3 regions of the Streptomyces sp. NPDC050743 genome follow, and region 2 is predicted to be linked to each of the others. Evidence: riboswitches for the same ligand, from Rfam matches in the RefSeq annotation. Region 2 holds a riboswitch; each other region holds the start of a gene.

Region 1 (5,937 bases), on a different contig from region 2:
CGTTGGTGTACGGCAGCACCGTGAACCCGTCGTCGACCAGCGTCTCCGCCGCCTCCAGCAATTCCACCGGATCCGGCAGCAGCGTCCGCTCGTCGGCGATGACCTCCAGCTTGATCAGATCCGTGCCCAGCGCCTCCCGCGCCAGCCGCGCGGTCAGCACGGCCTCGCCCGCGGTGAAACAGCCCGCCGTGTTCGGCAGCACCCGGATGCCCAGCCTCTCCAGCACCGACAGCACCGAACCGTGCACGGAGGGGTCCACCCGCCGCATCGCGACCGTCGTCAGCTCCGTACCAGAGGCGACCAGCGCCCGCTCCAGCACCTCCAGGCTGGGCGCACCGCCCGTGCCCATGATCAGCCGCGACGAGAAGGTCGTACCCCCGAGGACCAAGGGATCGTCGGCCATGGCTCAGCCTCCCTGGACGGCGGTGAGGACTTCGACCCGGTCGCCCTCGGCCAGCGCCGTGGCCGCCCACTGCGCGCGCGGGACGACGGTCTCGTTGACGGCGGCGGCCACCCCGGAGGGCGACGGGGCCAGCGACCGTACGACGATGTCGAGAGCGGTGCCCGGAACGATCTCCCGGCGCTCTCCGTTGACGGAGATCGAGATGCTCATGCGGGCTGCTCCATGAGGACGGCGGCGCCGAAGCGCTGCGGCGTGAAGGGACGGGCTTCTTCCGGCAGCCGGCCGTTCGCCAGCACCTCGGCCATCACATCCCCGGTGACCGGCGTGAGCAGCACCCCGTTGCGGTAGTGCCCGGTGGCCAGCAGCAGACCGTCGAGCCCGGACGGGCCGAGCAGCGGCGCGTTGTCGGGCGAGCCCGGGCGCAGCCCGGCCCGGGTCTCGGCGAGCGGCAGTTCGGTGATGCCCGGCACCAGCTCATGGGCGTCGCGCAGCAGTTCGTACACGCCACCCGCGGTGACGGTCGTGTCCCAGCCCAGCTCCTCGCTGGTCGCGCCGACGACGAGTTCGCCGTTCTCGCGGGGCACCAGGTAGACCTGGCTGCCGCGGACCACGGCCCGCACGGTACGGCTGAGGAAGGGCGCGTACCGGCGCGGCACCGTCAGCCGCAGCACCTGCCCCTTCACCGGCCGCACCGGCGGCAGCAGCGCCTCCGGCACGCCCGCGAGCCGTCCGCTCATGCTTCCTGCCGCGAGCACCACCCGCCCGGCACGCAGCTCGGTGCCGTCCGCGGTGGTCACCCCGGCGGCCCGGTCCCGTACGACGTCCAGCCGCACGGCCCACGCGCGGTGGAACTCCACGCCGGCCCGCTCACATGCGGTCACCAGGGCCGCCGCGAGCCGCCGCGGGTCGATCTGGTGGTCGCCGTCGACCCGCAGCCCGCCGCGCACTCCGGGCGCCAGCATCGGCTCCAGGCGCCGGCACTCCCGCCCGGACAGCCACTCCGAGTCCAGACCGGAGCGCTGCTGCAGGGCGTGCAGTTCGCGCAGATGGGCGCGGTCGTCGGCGTCGAGCGCGACCGCGAGGGTGCCGCAGCGGCGGTAGCCGAGGTCGTGGCCCGTCAGCTCGGTCAGCTCGGCCGCGAAGTCCGGGTAGCGGCGGGCCGATTCCAGGTTCAGGGCGAGCAGCCGCTCCTCGCCGTAGTGCAGTTCGGTGACCGCGGCCAGCATCCCGGCCGCGACCCGCGCGGCCCCGCCGCCGGGCTCGGGGTCCACCACGGCGGTCGCGAGCCCGCGCTGCGCCGCGCGCCAGGCCGTGACCAGGCCGATGATTCCGCCCCCGATGACGAGAACGTCGGACGTACGTGACGACATGGGCGTCCAGCCCCTCCCTTCGCCGGCATGACCCGGATCAGGTTCGTACGGTCGGAGGCCGCCAGCCTCCCTCTCAGCCCGGTGCGTCCGGGCTCCCGCGAGTGCTTGTACGGTGGCCAGCCTAGCCCGCCCCGCTCGTCACTCGTAAGGGAGCCCCTGCCCATGGCCCGGTCGCTCGACGGACTGATCCTCGCCCCCGTGGCGGACCAAGCCCCAGGTCAGGTGGGTACCCGCACCCGGTTCGCGTACCACGAGAAGGACGGCGAGATCTGGGCCGAGTACGCGGGCGGCGATGTCGTACGCGGTCATCTGGTCGGCACCCGGGAGGGCGACCGGCTGGACTTCCGCTACGTCCAGCTGAAGACCGACGGGACGACCTCCTCGGGGCACTGCGTCTCCACGGTCGTGGAGCTGCCGGACGGGCGGGTGCGGCTGGAGGAGACCTGGGAGTGGGAGTCCCAGGCGGGCGCCGGTACGAGCGTTGTGGAAGAGGTCACCGGGCACGCCCGCTGACTGACGCGTTGTCACGTGTCTATGGTGATCGGGTGAGCGAGCAGACAGCGCAAGGGGGCACGTCAGCGGGGCGGCGCGTGGTCGTCGTGGGCGCGGGCATGGCCGGGGTGCAGACCGCGGTCGCGCTGCGGGAGCAGGGCTTCAAAGGCCCCGTCACCGTGATCGGCGCGGAACCGCACCAGCCGTACGACCGGCCGCCCCTGTCGAAGGCCGTGCTGCTCGGCAAGGCCGAGGACTCCGCCTTCGACGTGGACTTCGAGTCCCTCGGCGTCGAACTGCGGCTCGGCTGCGAGGTGCTGGGCCTGCGCCCCGCCGAGCACGAGCTGGAGACCGAGGCGGGCCCGGTGGCGTACGACGTCCTGGTCCTCGCCAGCGGAGCCGAGCCGATCACCCTGCCCGGCACCGAGGGGGTGCCCGGCGTGCATCTGCTGCGCACCCTGGACGACGCCGAACGGCTGAAGCCGGTGCTCGCCCGGCAGCACGAGATCGTGGTCGTCGGGGCCGGCTGGATCGGCGCCGAGTTCGCCACGGCCGCCCGCGAGACCGGCTGTGCGGTGACCGTCGTGGAGGCCGCCGACCGTCCGCTCGCCGGCGCCCTGCCCGCCGAGGTCACCGCGCCCATGGCCGCCTGGTACGCCGACGCGGGTGTGGAACTGCGCACCCACGCGCGCGTGGAGCACATCGAGCCCGGCGCGGTCGTGCTCGCCGACGGTACCCGGCTGCCCGCCGACGCCGTCGTCGTCGGCATCGGCGCCCGCCCCGCCACCGGCTGGCTGGCCGGCTCCGGCGTGGAGCTGGGCCCGCACGGGGACGTCCTCGCCGACGACCGGCTGCGCACCTCGGTCGAGGACGTGTACGCCGTCGGCGACTGCGCCTCCTTCCCCTCCGCCCGCTACGGCGAACGGCTGCTCGTCCACCACTGGGACAACGCCCTGCAGGGCCCGCGCACGGTCGCCGCGAACGTCCTCGGCGAGACCCCGGCGGTCTACGACCCGGTGCCGTACTTCTGGTCCGAGCAGTTCGGCCGGTTCGTGCAGTACGCCGGCCACCACGCCGCCGCCGACCACCTGGTCCGGCGCGGCGACCCGGAGAGCCCGGCCTGGACGGTCTGCTGGCTGCGCGAGGACCGCCTGGTGGCCCTGCTGGCGGTGGGCCGACCGCGTGATCTGGCGCAGGGCCGTCGGCTGATCGAGGCGGGCCGCCGGATGGACGCGCAGGCCCTGGCGGACCCGGGAAAGCCCCTGAAGGACGCCACCGCCGACTAGCCACGACCTCCCGCCCGGACCTGCCTGACTTCCGACTGTCAGTGCGGGATGGCAGGCTTGTCCTGTGACCGAGATTGACGCAAAGATCGATGCTCTCGTCCCCGCCTGGCTCACCCTCCCCGACATCGCCGAACAGCTCGGCGTCGAGGTGACGCGTGTGCGGCAGCTGGTCAAGGAGGGCCAGCTCATCGCCGTACGCCGGGGTGAGAACCGCGCACTGCACGTTCCCGCCGCCTTCATCGACGGGGACAAGGTCGTCAAGGGCCTGTCCGGCACCCTGACGCTCCTGCGGGACGACGGCTTCACGGTCGAAGAGATGATCGAGTGGCTCTTCACCCCGGACCCGACCCTGCCCGGCACCCCCGCGCAGGCTCTGAGCGAGAATCGCGGCACGGAGGTGAAGCGCCGCGCCCAGGCGCTCGCCGTCTGAGCCTCATCGCACATGAGGGGTGGCGTGCGGGCCGTCGTGGCCCGTACGCCACCCGCCGAAGCCGCCAGGGACACCGACCAGGGGGGACCCACGTATGTCCGACACCGCACGCGCCGCGCTCGCCGACGCCCGCCTGTACCTGTGCACGGACGCGCGCACGCGTCAGGGCGACCTTCCCGAGTTCCTGGACGCGGTCCTGGCCGGCGGTGTCGACATCGTGCAGCTGCGCGACAAGGGCATGGAGGCCGCCGAGGAGCTGGCGCACCTGGAGGTCTTCGCGGACGCCTGCGCCCGGCACGGCAAACTCCTCGCGGTGAACGACCGCGCGGACGTCGCCCACGCCGCCCGCGCCGACGTGCTGCACCTCGGCCAGGGCGACCTGCCGGTCCCCGCGGCCCGCGCCATCCTCGGCGACGAGGTCCTGATCGGCCGCTCCACGCACGCCGAGTCCGAGGCCGCCGCGGCCGCCGGGCAGGAGGGCGTGGACTACTTCTGCACCGGCCCCTGCTGGCCCACCCCCACCAAGCCGGGCCGGCCCGCGCCCGGCCTCGACCTGGTGCGGTACACGGCCGGCCTGGGCACCGACCGCCCCTGGTTCGCGATCGGCGGCATCGACCTGTCCAACCTGGACGTGGTGCTGGACGCGGGTGCCCGCCGGGTGGTCGTGGTGCGCGCGATCACCGAGGCCGAGGACCCGGGAGCGGCCGCGGCGGAGTTCGCGAAGCGGCTGCGGCAGGGCTAGCCACCCGGCTTGCCGGCTTTTCTGTCCGTCTTTCTGTCCAAGGAGTGGACGGGAAAGCGACAATCAGGGTAAATCTCCGTCGTCCGGTTGGGGGACCGCTCGCCCCTGGCTAACCTGCCGGTATGGCCCTCGGAACCCCCTCCACCAGGACTGATCGCGCACGCACCGTGCGCGACATGCTCGCCACCGGCAAGACGACGTACTCGTTCGAGTTCTACGCGCCGAAGACCCCCCAGGGCGAGCGGAACCTGTGGAACGCGCTCAGGAGGGTCGAGGCCGTCGCGCCCGACTTCGTCTCCGTCACCTACGGCGCCGGCGGTTCCACGCGCACGACCACGGTCCGCGAGACGCAGCAGATCGTCGTGGACACGACGCTCACGCCCGTCGCCCACCTCACCGCGGTCGACCACTCGATCGCCGAACTGCGGAACATCATTGGCCAGTATGCGGACGCAGGGATCCGCAACATGCTCGCCGTGCGGGGCGACCCGCCCGGCGATCCGATGGGCGAGTGGGTGCCGCACCCCCGGGGAGTGACGTACGCGGCCGAGCTCGTCCGGCTCATCAAGGAGTCGGGCGACTTCTGTGTGGGTGTCGCCGCCTTCCCGGAGATGCACCCCCGCTCCGCGGACTGGGACACCGACGTCGCCCACTTCGTGGACAAGTGCCGTGCGGGCGCGGACTACGCCATCACACAGATGTTCTTCCACCCGGAGTCGTATCTTCGGCTGCGCGATCGCGTTGTGGCCGCGGGCTGCGAGACCCCGATCATTCCCGAGGTGCTGCCCATCACCAGCGTGAAGATGCTGCAACGGGTGCCCAAGCTCAGCACCGCGCTGTTTCCCGACGCCCTGAAAGAGCGGATCCTCACAGCGAAGGACGATCCGGCGGCGGTACGCTCCATCGGTATCGACTTCGCCACGGAGTTCTGCGCTCGGCTGCTCGCCGAGGGAGTGCCCGGTCTGCACTTCATCACGCTCAACAACTCCACGGCGACCCTGGAAATCTACGAGAACCTCGGCCTGCACCACCCCCCGCAGGCCTAGACCGGCCGCACCGTGATACGACACACTGCGTAACGGCCACTGGGAGAGGGGCGTACATGGGCTGGACGGTCCTCTACATCGCGTTCGGCATCGTCGCACTGTGGTTGCTGGGCGAGGTGCTGCTGCAGTACAAGGCGCGCCTTCGCTGGCGGCTGCTTGCGTTCGCCG
Region 2 (5,937 bases):
TCATCGACCTCGTGATGCGGCTGTCTGCCGAGGCCGCGGCGGCCGGCGGCTACTGCAAGGCCCTCATGGGCAACCACGAGCTGCTGCTGCTCGGCGCCAAGCGGTTCGGCGACACCCCCGTCAACTCCGGCGCGGGCACGGCCACCTTCCAGGCGGCCTGGCTGCTCAACGGCGGCCAGAAGACCGACATGGACCGCCTCCAGGACCACCATCTGCAGTGGATGGCCCGCCTTGACGCCGTCGAGGAGGTCGACGGCTATCTGCTCGTGCACTCGGACACCACCGCCTACCTCGACTACGGCGACTCCATCGAGGCGGTCAACGACACCGTCCGCGAGACCCTCACCCGCAACGACGCGGACGAGTGCTGGGATCTGTTCCGCAAGTTCACCAAGCGCTTCTCCTTCCGCGACGAGGGCGGCGCCGACGCCGTGCGCTCGCTCCTCGATACGTACGGCGGCACCCGCATCGTTCACGGTCACAGCCCGATCCCCTATCTCCTCGGCGAGGTCGGCTCCGAGGACGGCGAGGACGGCACCGGTCCCGTCGTGGAGGGCCCGCACGTCTACGCCGACGGGCTCGCCATCGCGATGGACGGCGGGGTGACCATGGCCGGAAAGCTACTCGTCCGGCAACTCCCCCTCGCCAACTGACCGTTCCGCCAGCGGCCGCCCCCGGCGGAGTGCCCGCAGGCCGGTGGGCAATTTCCGGCAACCCCCTGTCACCGTGTGCCGTGACGGCTCTACCATCGGCTTATCCGTAGCAGGCTCCCCTCCGTTTCTGCCCGACGGCTCGCCGGCGTGCGAGCCCCAAGCCCTACGGAGCATCGGGGGATGCACATGAACAGCGTTCCGCAGCACCTGCAGAGCGAGGACCGCCAGGAATTCGAGCGGCTCCTCGATGAGGCGCTGCGCTCCGCACCACAGCGACCGGAACTGGCCGCTGTCGGACAGCGGCTCAATCCGGAACAACTGCGCACCATGGCGCTCAACGCCACCGCACTGATAACGGCCGCCGCGGCGGCCGAATACCAGCACTATGTGAAGGTCCGCCAGGAACTGCGTCAGCCCGCGATGACTCCCTCGGCCTCCGGTGAGTCCGTTCCCGCGGACCAGAGTTCGGCCATCCCCGGGCTCGTCAGCAGTTTCGGCGAGGCCGCCGAGAGCACCGGCGCGGGTGCCGTCGCGGTCATCGCCGTACTGGCTCCCCTCCTCTCCGGAACCGCCGCGGCGATCTTCCTGCTCGTCGGATACATCCTGAAGACGCTGAGCCCCGGACAGGGCTTCGCCCAGACCATGCTCACCGCCGGGTGGGTGTTCAGCGCGGTGACCGCGGCCACGGTCCTCCTGGCCGCGGTCGGACTGCTCCTCACCGCCCTGCGCAACGGCAACTCGCCACAGGCCCAGGCACTGGACGCGGCGCACCGGGAACTGGACAGCGCCAGAGAGGCCTGGCGGGCCGCCCTGCTGGAGCGCGGCATCCTGCCGTTCCTCACGGAGGCACTGGCCGAACCCCGGCCAGCGGCTCCCCTGCACCACACGACCCCACCCGCCCCGCGCGGCCGCATGCCCCGTCTGGGGTACGACCGCCCCGGATTCAGCAGCCCCGACGACGGCACCCAGTCCGGCCGGCCGAGCTTCACCAGCCCGGACTACACGAGCCCGGACTTCGGCGGCCCGGAGCACCAGCCCGAGTAGCCCCACCGGCAGCCCGGACACGGCCCGCGCTCGCGACCGACGTGGGACCGACCGGGCGGCCCACCGGGGTGCCGGCGTCCCGGTGCCCTGACCGGCGCCGGCCGGGTCCGCGCTTCGCGTGACGCCTTGCGGCGGCTCGGAAACGCGGACGCTCGCGTCCGGCCTTCAGTCCGCGATCGGCAGGTACACCCGGTTACCCGCCGCCGCGAACTCCCTCGACTTCTGGGCCATGCCCTCCTCGATCTCCTCCTGGCTGCCGCCGTGTTGACGGCGGATGTCCTGGGAGATCTTCATGGAGCAGAACTTCGGCCCGCACATCGAGCAGAAGTGGGCCGTCTTGGCCGGCTCCGCCGGAAGGGTCTCGTCGTGGAACTCCCGTGCCGTGTCGGGGTCCAGAGCGAGGTTGAACTGGTCCTCCCACCGGAACTCGAAGCGGGCGTCGGACAGTGCGTCGTCCCACTCCTGGGCGCCCGGGTGCCCCTTGGCGAGGTCGGCCGCGTGCGCGGCGATCTTGTAGGTGATGACACCGGTCTTGACGTCGTCACGGTTGGGCAGGCCAAGGTGCTCCTTGGGCGTGACGTAGCAGAGCATCGCCGTGCCCCACCAGGCGATCATCGCGGCGCCGATGCCGGAGGTGATGTGGTCGTACGCCGGCGCGATGTCCGTGGTCAGCGGGCCGAGCGTATAGAACGGAGCTTCATCGCAGATCTCCTGCTGAAGGTCGATGTTCTCCTTGATCTTGTGCATCGGGACGTGTCCCGGGCCCTCGATCATCGTCTGTACGTTGAAACGCCTGGCGATCCGGTTGAGTTCCCCGAGCGTCCTCAACTCCGCGAACTGCGCCTCGTCGTTGGCGTCCGCGATCGAACCGGGCCGGAGGCCGTCGCCCAGCGAGTAGGTGACGTCGTAGGCGGCGAGGATCTCGCAGAGCTCCTCGAAGTTCTCGTACAGGAACGACTCCTTGTGGTGCGCCAGGCACCACGCGGCCATGATCGAGCCGCCGCGCGAGACGATTCCCGTCTTGCGGTTGGCGGTGAGCGGCACGTACGGCAGTCGGACGCCCGCGTGGACGGTCATGTAGTCCACGCCCTGCTCGGCCTGCTCGATGACCGTGTCCTTGTAGATCTCCCAGGTCAGTTCCTCAGCCTTGCCGTCGACCTTCTCCAGGGCCTGGTAGAGCGGCACCGTGCCGATGGGGACGGGGGAGTTGCGCAGCACCCACTCGCGGGTGGTGTGGATGTTGCGGCCGGTGGAGAGGTCCATGACCGTGTCGGCACCCCAACGGGTCGCCCAGGTCATCTTCTCCACCTCCTCCTCGATGGAGGAGGTCACCGCCGAGTTGCCGATGTTGGCGTTGACCTTCACCAGGAACCGCTTGCCGATGATCATCGGCTCGATCTCCGGGTGGTTGACGTTGGCCGGCAGCACCGCCCGGCCGGCCGCGATCTCCTCGCGGACGACCTCGGCGGACACGTTCTCCCGGATGGCCACGTACTCCATCTCCGGGGTGATCTCGCCCCGGCGTGCGTATGCGAGCTGCGTGACCGCCTCACCGGCCCGGCCCCGGCGCGGCTGGCGCGGCCGTCCGGGGAAGACCGCGTCCAGGTTGCGCAGTCCGCCACGCGGCGAGGTGTGCTTGATCCCGTCGTCCTCGGGACGGACGGGACGGCCCGCATACTCCTCGGTGTCACCGCGGGCGATGATCCAGTTCTCCCGCAACGGCGGCAGACCCCTGCGGACATCGGTGTCGACGAGCGGATCGGTGTACGGGCCCGAGGTGTCGTACAGCGTGACCGACTGCCCGTTGGTGAGATGCACCTGACGGACCGGCACGCGCAGGTCGGGGCGCGAACCCTCGATGTACGCCTTGTGCCAGCCGATGGACTTCCCGGCCTCCTGGGACTTCTCGCCCTGAACGGAGGCAGGCGTGCGTGCGTCCTTGTTGGTCATGAGACCTACTCCCTACGCCGGCATTACCCGGTAACAGGTTCGGCGGTCGACGCAGCGGTTTCCGTCTGTCGACACCCACGCGGAACATCGCCTGTTCCACGTGAAACATCGCGCCTACGGAGGTCAGCGCCCTCTCAGCCCGGTGCTCCGAGCTCCCGCGTGTGCAAAGGTGCCTCCACGCTAGCGTCATAAGTGGCGCGGTGAACAGTGGGCCCCTGCCGTTGTTGCGATGATCGGGCGGTGACCGGAATGCAGCAGTACCCATATCGGCCTCCCGAGCCGCGCCACCGACCGAGCTCGGGGCAGGGCGCCGACGGCCATGCCTCCGAGTGGGAGGGCAGCCGGGACGACGGCCGCGGTCATGGCCATGGGCAGTCAGACGGACACAGCCGCAGGCAAGGCCATGAGCAGGACCATGGCCACGACGATGGGCACGGACACGGTCATGGCGGCGGCCACAGCCACAGCCATGGGCCCGCCGCGCCCGTCTCCCGGCACCTGCGCAAGGTCATCGCCGCGGTCCTGGTCCCGTTCACCGTGGCGGTCGTCGTCGGCCTGGTCGTGCTCTGGCCCGGGGGAGCCCCGTCCCACAAGCGCAGTGGCGTCGGCTTCGACCGGGAGACCCAGCAGGCCACGGTCACCAGGGTCGTCGAGGTGAGCTGCAAGTCGGTGAACGCCTCCGGGGGCGCCCCGGCCGGCGACAGCTCCCCCGCCGCGGGCACCTCGGCGGATCAGGAGGCGAAGGGAAGCTGCAAGAAGGCGACCGTCCGGGTCGACACCGGCAAGGACAGAGGCCGTACGTTCGTCGAGATCGTGCAGCCGGACCAGAGCCGGCAGCTCAGCCAGGGGGAGAAGGTGGTGGTCGCCTACGAGCCCTCGGCGCCGAAGGACCTGCAGTACTCGGTGACCGACGTGAACCGGAAGTTCCCCATGACGCTGCTCGCGGGGATCTTCGCGCTCGCGGTCGTGGTGGTCGGCAGGCTGCGCGGCGTGATGGCGCTCGTCGCACTGGCGGTCAGTTTCCTGGTGCTGACCCTGTTCATCCTGCCCGCGATCCTCCAGGGTTCGAATCCACTGCTCGTGGCGGTGGTCGGATCGAGTGCCATCATGCTGCTCGCCCTGTACATGTGCCACGGCCTGTCGGCCCGCACCTCGGTGGCGGTGCTCGGCACACTGGTCTCGCTGCTGCTGATCGGCGTCCTCGGCTCGCAGTTCATCGGCTGGGCCGCCCTCACCGGCAACACGGACGACAGCACCGGCCTGATCCACGGCCTGTATCCGTCGATCGACATGAGCGGTCTGCTGCTGGCCGGCGTCATCATCGGCTCGCTCGGCGTCCTGGACGACGTCACCGTGACGCAGACGGCGGCGGTCTGGGAGCTGCACGAGGCCAATCCGACGATGGGCTGGCGCGGGCTGTACCGCGCGGGCATCCGCATCGGCCGCGACCACATCGCCTCCGTGGTCAACACCCTCGTCCTCGCCTACGCCGGCGCCGCGCTGCCGTTGCTGCTGCTGTTCTCGATCGCGCAGAGCGGTGTCGGGACCGTGGCCAACAGCGAGCTGGTGGCCGAGGAGATCGTGCGCACGCTGGTGGGCTCGATCGGTCTGGTCGCCTCGGTCCCGGTCACCACGGCGCTCGCCGCCCTGGTGGTCTCGGCCGACCGTCCCGGCCCGGACACCGCGGCACCGGCCGCGACGCGGCCCGTCCCGGCACGCGGTGGCCGCGGGCGCCGCCGGAAGCGGTAGGGCCGGGACGACACGAGCGGCGGTGGGCCCGCCCGAGGCCGACTCAAGCAAGCAGTGAGCCCGCCGGAAACCGACCCAGGAGGCAGCGAGCCCGCCGTGACCGGTGCTAGGCGCGGTGAGCTTTTCCGAGTCTCGACTCCCCACGCAGAAGCGTTCCTGCACAATCCCACGCGGCACGGCGGAGCGCCCGGCGCCCCGTGCCGTAACGCTTCAGCCGGCGCTCTGTTCCTCGGCCAGGATGCGGTCCAGAGCCTCTTCCAGATGGGCGTCGAAGTCGGCCAGCGCGCCCTCCTGACCGAGCGGCACAAGCTTGTCCGTGCGGTCCAGGAAGGCCACGAGCGGCGGCGCGGAGGAACGGAACAGGGCTTGGTCTCCGCCGACCTGAAGCCTGATCAGCACCTCGCCCAGCAGCTCGGAGTCGGCGGGAGCGATGTGCACATCCCCTTCCCCGCACGGCCGGCCGACGCCGTCGATCAGCAGCTCACGACCGAACGCCCAGGTCACCGGGGCGTCACCGGGCAGATGGAAGGTGAGCCGGACG
Region 3 (5,937 bases), on a different contig from region 2:
GCGTCGAACTCCACGCCGACCCCGTCCCCGACCTCGGGCGCCTCCCGCAGCGCGCAGGCCGCCTCCAGGCGCGGCCCGTCCGCGGGCCGGAGGTGGACGGCCACATGGGTGCCCTTGAAGGTGCGCGCGGTCACCGTGCACGGCAGGCCGGCGTCGGCCGCCAGGAGCCGCACCCCGGCGGGCCGGACCAGGAGCGTGCGGCTGCCCTGCGGGGAGCCGTCGGGGACCGGCAGCTTGCCCCAGGCGCTGTCGGCGGCCGTACCGGCGACGGTCACCGGGACCACGTTGTCGAAGCCGAGGAAGCGGGCCACGAACGCGTCGGCGGGCCGCTGCCACACCTCGAGGGGCGTGCCCGACTGGGCGATCCGCCCGTCCCGCATCACCACGACCCGGTCGGCCAGCGCGAACGCCTCGCCCTGGTCGTGGGTGACGGCGAGCACGGTCGTACCCAACCGGCCGAAAAGTTCCCGGAGTTCGACCACCAGGCGTTCGCGCAGGGAACGGTCGAGCTGGCCGAGCGGCTCGTCGAGCATGAGCAGCCGGGGCCGGGGTGCCAGCGCCCGGGCGAGGGCCACGCGCTGCTGCTCGCCGCCGGACAGGGAGGCCACGGCCCGCCGGGCGGCCCCGGGCAGGCCGACCAGGTCCAGCAACTGCCCGACCTCGCCCTCCCGTTCGGCCTTGGCGACGCCGTGCATGCGCAGTCCGAACGCCACGTTCGCGCCGACGTCCCGCTGCGGGAAGAGCTGGTGGTCCTGGAACATCAGGCCGACGCCCCGCCGGTGCGCGGGCACGCCCGCCTGGTCGCGGCCGTCGAGCAGCACCCGCCCGGCGGAGAGGGGCTGGAGCCCGGCGACCGCCCGCAGCAGGGTCGACTTCCCGCTGCCGCTGGGGCCCAGCACACACACCACCTCGTGCTCGGCGACGTCGAGATCGACCGCGTCGAGCACGGCCCGCCCGCCGAGGCGCACGGTCGCGGTATCGAGGCTCAGCAGCATCTAGAACTCCCCCGTCCGGTCGGTGCGCAGCCGCTCCAGGAGCAGCAGCGCGGCGGCGCACACCACCATCAGAATCGTCGAAAGGGCCATTGCCTGGCCGTAGTTGAGGTCTCCGGGGCGGCTGAGCAGACGGGCCACGGCGACCGGGAGCGTCGGGTTGTCGGGCCGGGCGATGAACACGGTCGCCCCGAACTCGCCGAGCGAAACGGCGAAGGCGAACCCGGCCGCGACCAGCAGCGCCCGCCGCACCATCGGCAGATCCACCTCCCGCCACACTCGCCAGGGCGAGGCCCCGAGCACGGCGGCGGCCTCCCGGAGGCGTACGTCCACCGCGCGCAGCACGGGCAGCATGGTCCGCACGACGAAGGGGGCGCCGACCAGCGCCTGCGCGAGCGGGACGAGGATCCAGGACTGCCGGAGGTCCAGCGGCGGCTTGTCGAGGGCGATCAGGAAGCCGAAGCCGACGGTCACGGCGGAGACGCCGAGCGGCAGCATCAGCAGCGCGTCGAAGCCCCGGACCAGTCGTCCGGCGTCCCGGCGGGCCAGCGCGGCGGCCGCGAGAGCCCCTACACACACGGCGATGGCGGTGGCGGCGACGGCGTACTGCAGCGAGGTCCACACCGCGTGCACGGGCGCCACCAGGAACGTACCGCCGTCGGAGTTGGTCAGCGCCCGGTAGTAGCCGAGGCCCGGCGCGTCCAGGGAGCGGCGGACCAGGACGGCGAGGGGCAGGACGAGAAGCAGCGCGACGGTGACGAGGACGCCGGCGAGCAGGGCCCACTGCCCGGCGCCGCGCGGGCGGTGGGCGGTCGTCCTCGGGTCGACGAGCCGCAGGGCGGTCTCCCGGCGCCGTACCGTCCAGGCGTGCACGGCGAGGATCGTGCCGACCGCGACGAACTGGACGAGGGTGAGGACGGCGGCCGTGGAGAGGTCGAAGACCTCGGACGTCTGCCGGTAGATCTCCACTTCGAGGGTGGAGAAGGTGGGGCCGCCGAGGATCTGCACGATGCCGAAGGAGGTGAAGGTGAACAGGAACACCATCAGCGCGGCGGCGGCCACGGCGGGCGCGAGCGCCGGCAGGGTGACCTTCCGCCAGGCGCCGAGCGCAGACGCGCCCAGCATCCGGGCGGCCTCCTCCTGCCGGGGATCGAGCTGGGACCACAGCCCGCCCACGGTCCGTACGACGACCGCGTAGTTGAAGAAGATGTGGGCCAGCAGGATCGCCCACACCGTGGTGTCCAGCCGTACGCCCCACAGGTCGTCGAGCAGCCCGCCGTGCCCGACGAGGGCGAGGAACGCGCTGCCGGCGACGACGGTCGGCAGCACGAACGGGACGGTGACGACGGCCCGCAGCACCTGCCTGCCCGGGAAGTCGAGACGGGCGAAGACGTACGCGGCGGGCAGCGCGAGCAGCAGGGTGAGCCCGGTGGAGGCGAGCGCCTGCCAGGTGGTGAACCACAGCACGTGCCGGATGTCCGGCTGCGTGACGACGTCCGCGATCCGCCCCAACTGCCAGGCGCCGTCGGCCTTCAGGCCGCGCGCGACGATCGCGGCCACGGGCCAGGCGAAGAACAGCGCGAAGAACGCGACGGGCAGGGCCATCAGCCCGAACCGTGCCGCGCTCCCGCGCCGGTCCCTCGTGCGAGGGGCTACTTCAGTACGAGCGAGGTCCACGACTTGACCCACTGGTCACGGTTGGCGGCGATCTTGCCGGGTGCCATGGTCTCGGGGTGCTCGGCGGCCTTGCCGTACTCGGTGAACTCGGCGGGAACCTTCGCGCCCTCGACCACCGGGTAGACGAACATGTTCAGCGGCATGTCCTCCTGGAACTCCTTGGAGACCAGGAAGTCGATGAACGCCTTGGCGCCCTTGGGGTTCTTGGCATTGCTCAGCAGCCCGGCGAACTCGATCTGCCGGAAGCAGGTGCCGTACGACACCCCGGTCGGGGCGGTGCTGGGCCGCTTCTTGGCGTAGATGACCTCGGCGGGCGGGGAGGAGGCGTACGACACGACGAGCGGCCGGTCGCCGCCGGCCTTCCTGCCCTCCGACGAACCCGAGAACTCCTGGTAGTACGCCTGCTCCCAGCCGTCGACGACCTTCACGCCGTTGGCCTTGAGCTTCTTCCAGTAGTCCTGCCAGCCGTCGTCCCCGAACTGCGCGGCGCTGCCGACCAGGAAGCCGAGGCCCGGCGAGGAGGTGGCGGCGTTCTCCGTGACGAGGAGGTTCTTGTACGCGGGCTTGGCGAGGTCGGCGAAGGACTGCGGCGGGGTCAGCTTGTGCTTGCTGAAGTAGGCCTTGTCGTAGTTGACGCAGATGTCGCCGTAGTCGACGGGCGTGACCCGGTGCTTGTCCTGGTCCAGCTGGTAGGCGGCGCCGGTCTTGTCGAGGCCCTTGGCGGTGTACGGCTGGAAGAGGCCGTTGTCGAGGGCGCGGGACAGCAGGGTGTTGTCGACGCCGAAGAAGACGTCGCCCTGTGGGTTGTCCTTGGTCAGGATCGCCTTGTTGACGGCCTGCCCGGCGTCGCCGTCCTTGAGGACGTGGACCTTGTACCCGGTCTTCTTCTCGAAGTCCCGGAGCACGTTCTTGGACACGGCCCACGAGTCGTGGCTGACGAGGGTCACGGTCTTGGAGTCCGCGGACGACTTGGCGTCCGTCGATCCGCACGCGGACAGGCCGATCAGGCCGAGCCCGACCGCCACGGCCACGAAGGTCTTGTTGTGCACTGGATGTCCTCCTGGGGGTTGGCCAGGAAGAGACGCGGCCCTGCCCCGGCCTCGTGTGGAAAGGACCCGGGCAGGGCGCAACAGCTTGAGTGATGACCGAACTTCCTACCCAGAATGACCTGGGCGAGGTTCAGAGGGTCTGCGGCCCTGTCCGCCGCACTCTCAGCGCTGTGGCGCTCCCCTGTCGGAATATGAAGATGTGTGGACCCGGTCAGATTACCGCTCGGTGGCCGCGAGCTGACCACAGGCTCCGTCGATCTCCTGGCCACGGGTGTCCCGGATGGTGACGGGCACACCGTGCGCGGCGATGGCCTCCACGAACGCCTTCTCGTCCTCGGGCCGCGAGGCGGTCCACTTCGACCCCGGCGTCGGGTTCAGCGGAATGAGGTTGACGTGCACGGGCTTGCCCTTGAGCAGCCGCCCGAGCCTGTCCCCCCGCCACGCCTGGTCGTTGATGTCCCGGATGAGCGCGTACTCGATCGACAGCCGGCGCCCGCTCTTCTCGACGTACTCGAACCCGGCGTCCAGCACCTCGCGCACCTTCCAGCGCGTGTTCACGGGGACGAGGGTGTCGCGCAGTTCGTCGTCGGGGGCGTGCAGGGAGATCGCGAGCCGGCACTTGAAGCCCTCGTCGGCGAACCGGTGGATGGCCGGCACGAGCCCGACGGTGGAGACGGTGATACCGCGCTGGGACAGCCCGAGCCCGTCGGGAGCCGGGTCGGTGAGCGCCCGGATGGCGTTGACCACCCGCTTGTAGTTGGCGAGCGGCTCGCCCATGCCCATGAAGACGATGTTGGAGAGCCGAGCAGGCCCGCCGGGCACCTCGCCGTCCCTCAGCGCCCGCATTCCGTCGACGATCTGGTGCACGATCTCCGCGGTGGACAGGTTCCGGTCGAGCCCCGCCTGCCCGGTCGCACAGAACGGGCAGTTCATCCCACACCCCGCCTGTGAGCTGATGCACATGGTGACCCGGTCCGGGTACCGCATCAGCACGGACTCCACGAGGGTCCCGTCGAACAGCCGCCACAGCGTCTTGCGGGTGGTCCCCTGGTCGGTCGACAGATGCCGCACGACGGTCATCAGCTCGGGAAACAGCGCTTCCTGGAGCTTGGCACGCGATCCGGCGGGGATGTCGGTCCACTGCTCCGGGTCGTGCGCGTACCGCGCGAAGTAGTGCTGCGAGAGCTGCTTGGCACGGAACGGCTTCTCCCCGACCTCGGCCACCGCGTCCTTGCGCTCGGCGGGCGTGAGATCGGCAAGGTGCCGCGGCGGCTTCTGAGCTCCGCGCGGGGCGACGAAAGTGAGTTCTCCGGGCTTAGGCATGGCGTTACCAGTGTCGCAGATCCAATTGGGTGACCTGCGGCTGCCGGTCGCTACGACTGTCGTTGGCAGACGTCCTCGGTCGCTGCCGAGCGACCTCGGACGGCCCGGAGACGGCCCGGCCGGGATCACTCGTCGGCTGCCGGCCACTCATCGAGCCGGACCTTGACCTGGTGATTGTGGGCGGCATGACAGATGACCTCCCCACCGACGAAGACCCCGAGGGCTGGGAGGCCCATCCCGAGCGGCATGGCCGTGATCTCCGCCAGCGCTATGGCGTTCGGCACGCCGTCTACACGTATGAAGACCCCGAAGCGTTGGCGACCGCTGACCTCGCCGGTGATCCGGGTTCCCACGGGCAGGGCCGCGACGGTTGCCGCCCAGTTCGACCGGACCGCGTCAGCGGTCGGCACTTCAGGGCCCGTGGGCAAGGCGTACTCATCCATTGCGATCCCGGATCAGGCGCCGAACAGCGCGGCAGCGAAGTAGATCAGCAGGTAGGCCGCCGTGGCGATCGTCACGGGCACCCCGAGGAACAGCCAGGCCAGCACGTGAAGAGTTTTGACCCACGGGCCTTTCCGGCCGATCGCGCGCTCGGGTCTGGCGGGGTCGTACGTGATCTCGATCCGGTCCGGGTCGCGGCTCACGATCCTGCCGTCGCCACGGTATTCATGCGCCGCCCCGGTCACGTCGGTGAAGGCGTACACCCGGGTGCCCGGGCTGTCGTCCGTCGACCCGTACTCGAAATCCACGTACGTACCGACAACGGTTATGCCACGACGCCGCAGTACCCACCACACCACCAATGCGTTCCACGTGCCGTGAGCCACCGCGCACCCCGCCAAAAACGCCGCGAAGGCCGCAGCCCACACCCTCATGAGCTCCCCGTGCCCCCGCAG

The links. Region 2 has a riboswitch for thiamine pyrophosphate ahead of thiC (phosphomethylpyrimidine synthase ThiC). Riboswitches for the same ligand answer to the same signal wherever they lie in the genome.
Region 1: another riboswitch for thiamine pyrophosphate. It lies ahead of thiO (glycine oxidase ThiO); the one in region 2 lies ahead of thiC (phosphomethylpyrimidine synthase ThiC).
Region 3: another riboswitch for thiamine pyrophosphate. It lies ahead of ACIBJF_RS18635 (thiamine ABC transporter substrate binding subunit); the one in region 2 lies ahead of thiC (phosphomethylpyrimidine synthase ThiC).

The regions. Positions count from the first base shown of each region.
Region 1 covers NZ_JBITGJ010000023.1:115,741-121,677, forward strand. Annotated here, with positions in the region: gene ACIBJF_RS22960 (thiazole synthase) at 1-403, opposite strand, end outside; gene thiS (sulfur carrier protein ThiS) at 407-607, opposite strand; gene thiO (glycine oxidase ThiO) at 610-1,773, opposite strand; TPP riboswitch at 1,771-1,882, opposite strand; gene ACIBJF_RS22975 (hypothetical protein) at 1,936-2,286, shown strand; gene ACIBJF_RS22980 (NAD(P)/FAD-dependent oxidoreductase) at 2,319-3,551, shown strand; gene ACIBJF_RS22985 (Rv2175c family DNA-binding protein) at 3,616-3,981, shown strand; gene thiE (thiamine phosphate synthase) at 4,076-4,723, shown strand; gene metF (methylenetetrahydrofolate reductase [NAD(P)H]) at 4,846-5,769, shown strand; gene ACIBJF_RS23000 (hypothetical protein) at 5,826-5,937, shown strand, end outside.
Region 2 covers NZ_JBITGJ010000005.1:168,275-174,211, reverse strand. Annotated here, with positions in the region: gene ACIBJF_RS08255 (metallophosphoesterase) at 1-653, shown strand, start outside; gene ACIBJF_RS08250 (hypothetical protein) at 834-1,697, shown strand; gene thiC (phosphomethylpyrimidine synthase ThiC) at 1,863-3,647, opposite strand; TPP riboswitch at 3,640-3,816, opposite strand; gene ACIBJF_RS08240 (YibE/F family protein) at 3,888-5,396, shown strand; gene ACIBJF_RS08235 (SsgA family sporulation/cell division regulator) at 5,607-5,937, opposite strand, start outside.
Region 3 covers NZ_JBITGJ010000017.1:132-6,068, forward strand. Annotated here, with positions in the region: gene ACIBJF_RS18625 (ABC transporter ATP-binding protein) at 1-995, opposite strand, end outside; gene ACIBJF_RS18630 (ABC transporter permease) at 996-2,597, opposite strand; gene ACIBJF_RS18635 (thiamine ABC transporter substrate binding subunit) at 2,645-3,718, opposite strand; TPP riboswitch at 3,803-3,911, opposite strand; gene rlmN (23S rRNA (adenine(2503)-C(2))-methyltransferase RlmN) at 3,935-5,041, opposite strand; gene ACIBJF_RS18645 (hypothetical protein) at 5,167-5,484, opposite strand; gene ACIBJF_RS18650 (hypothetical protein) at 5,497-5,937, opposite strand, start outside.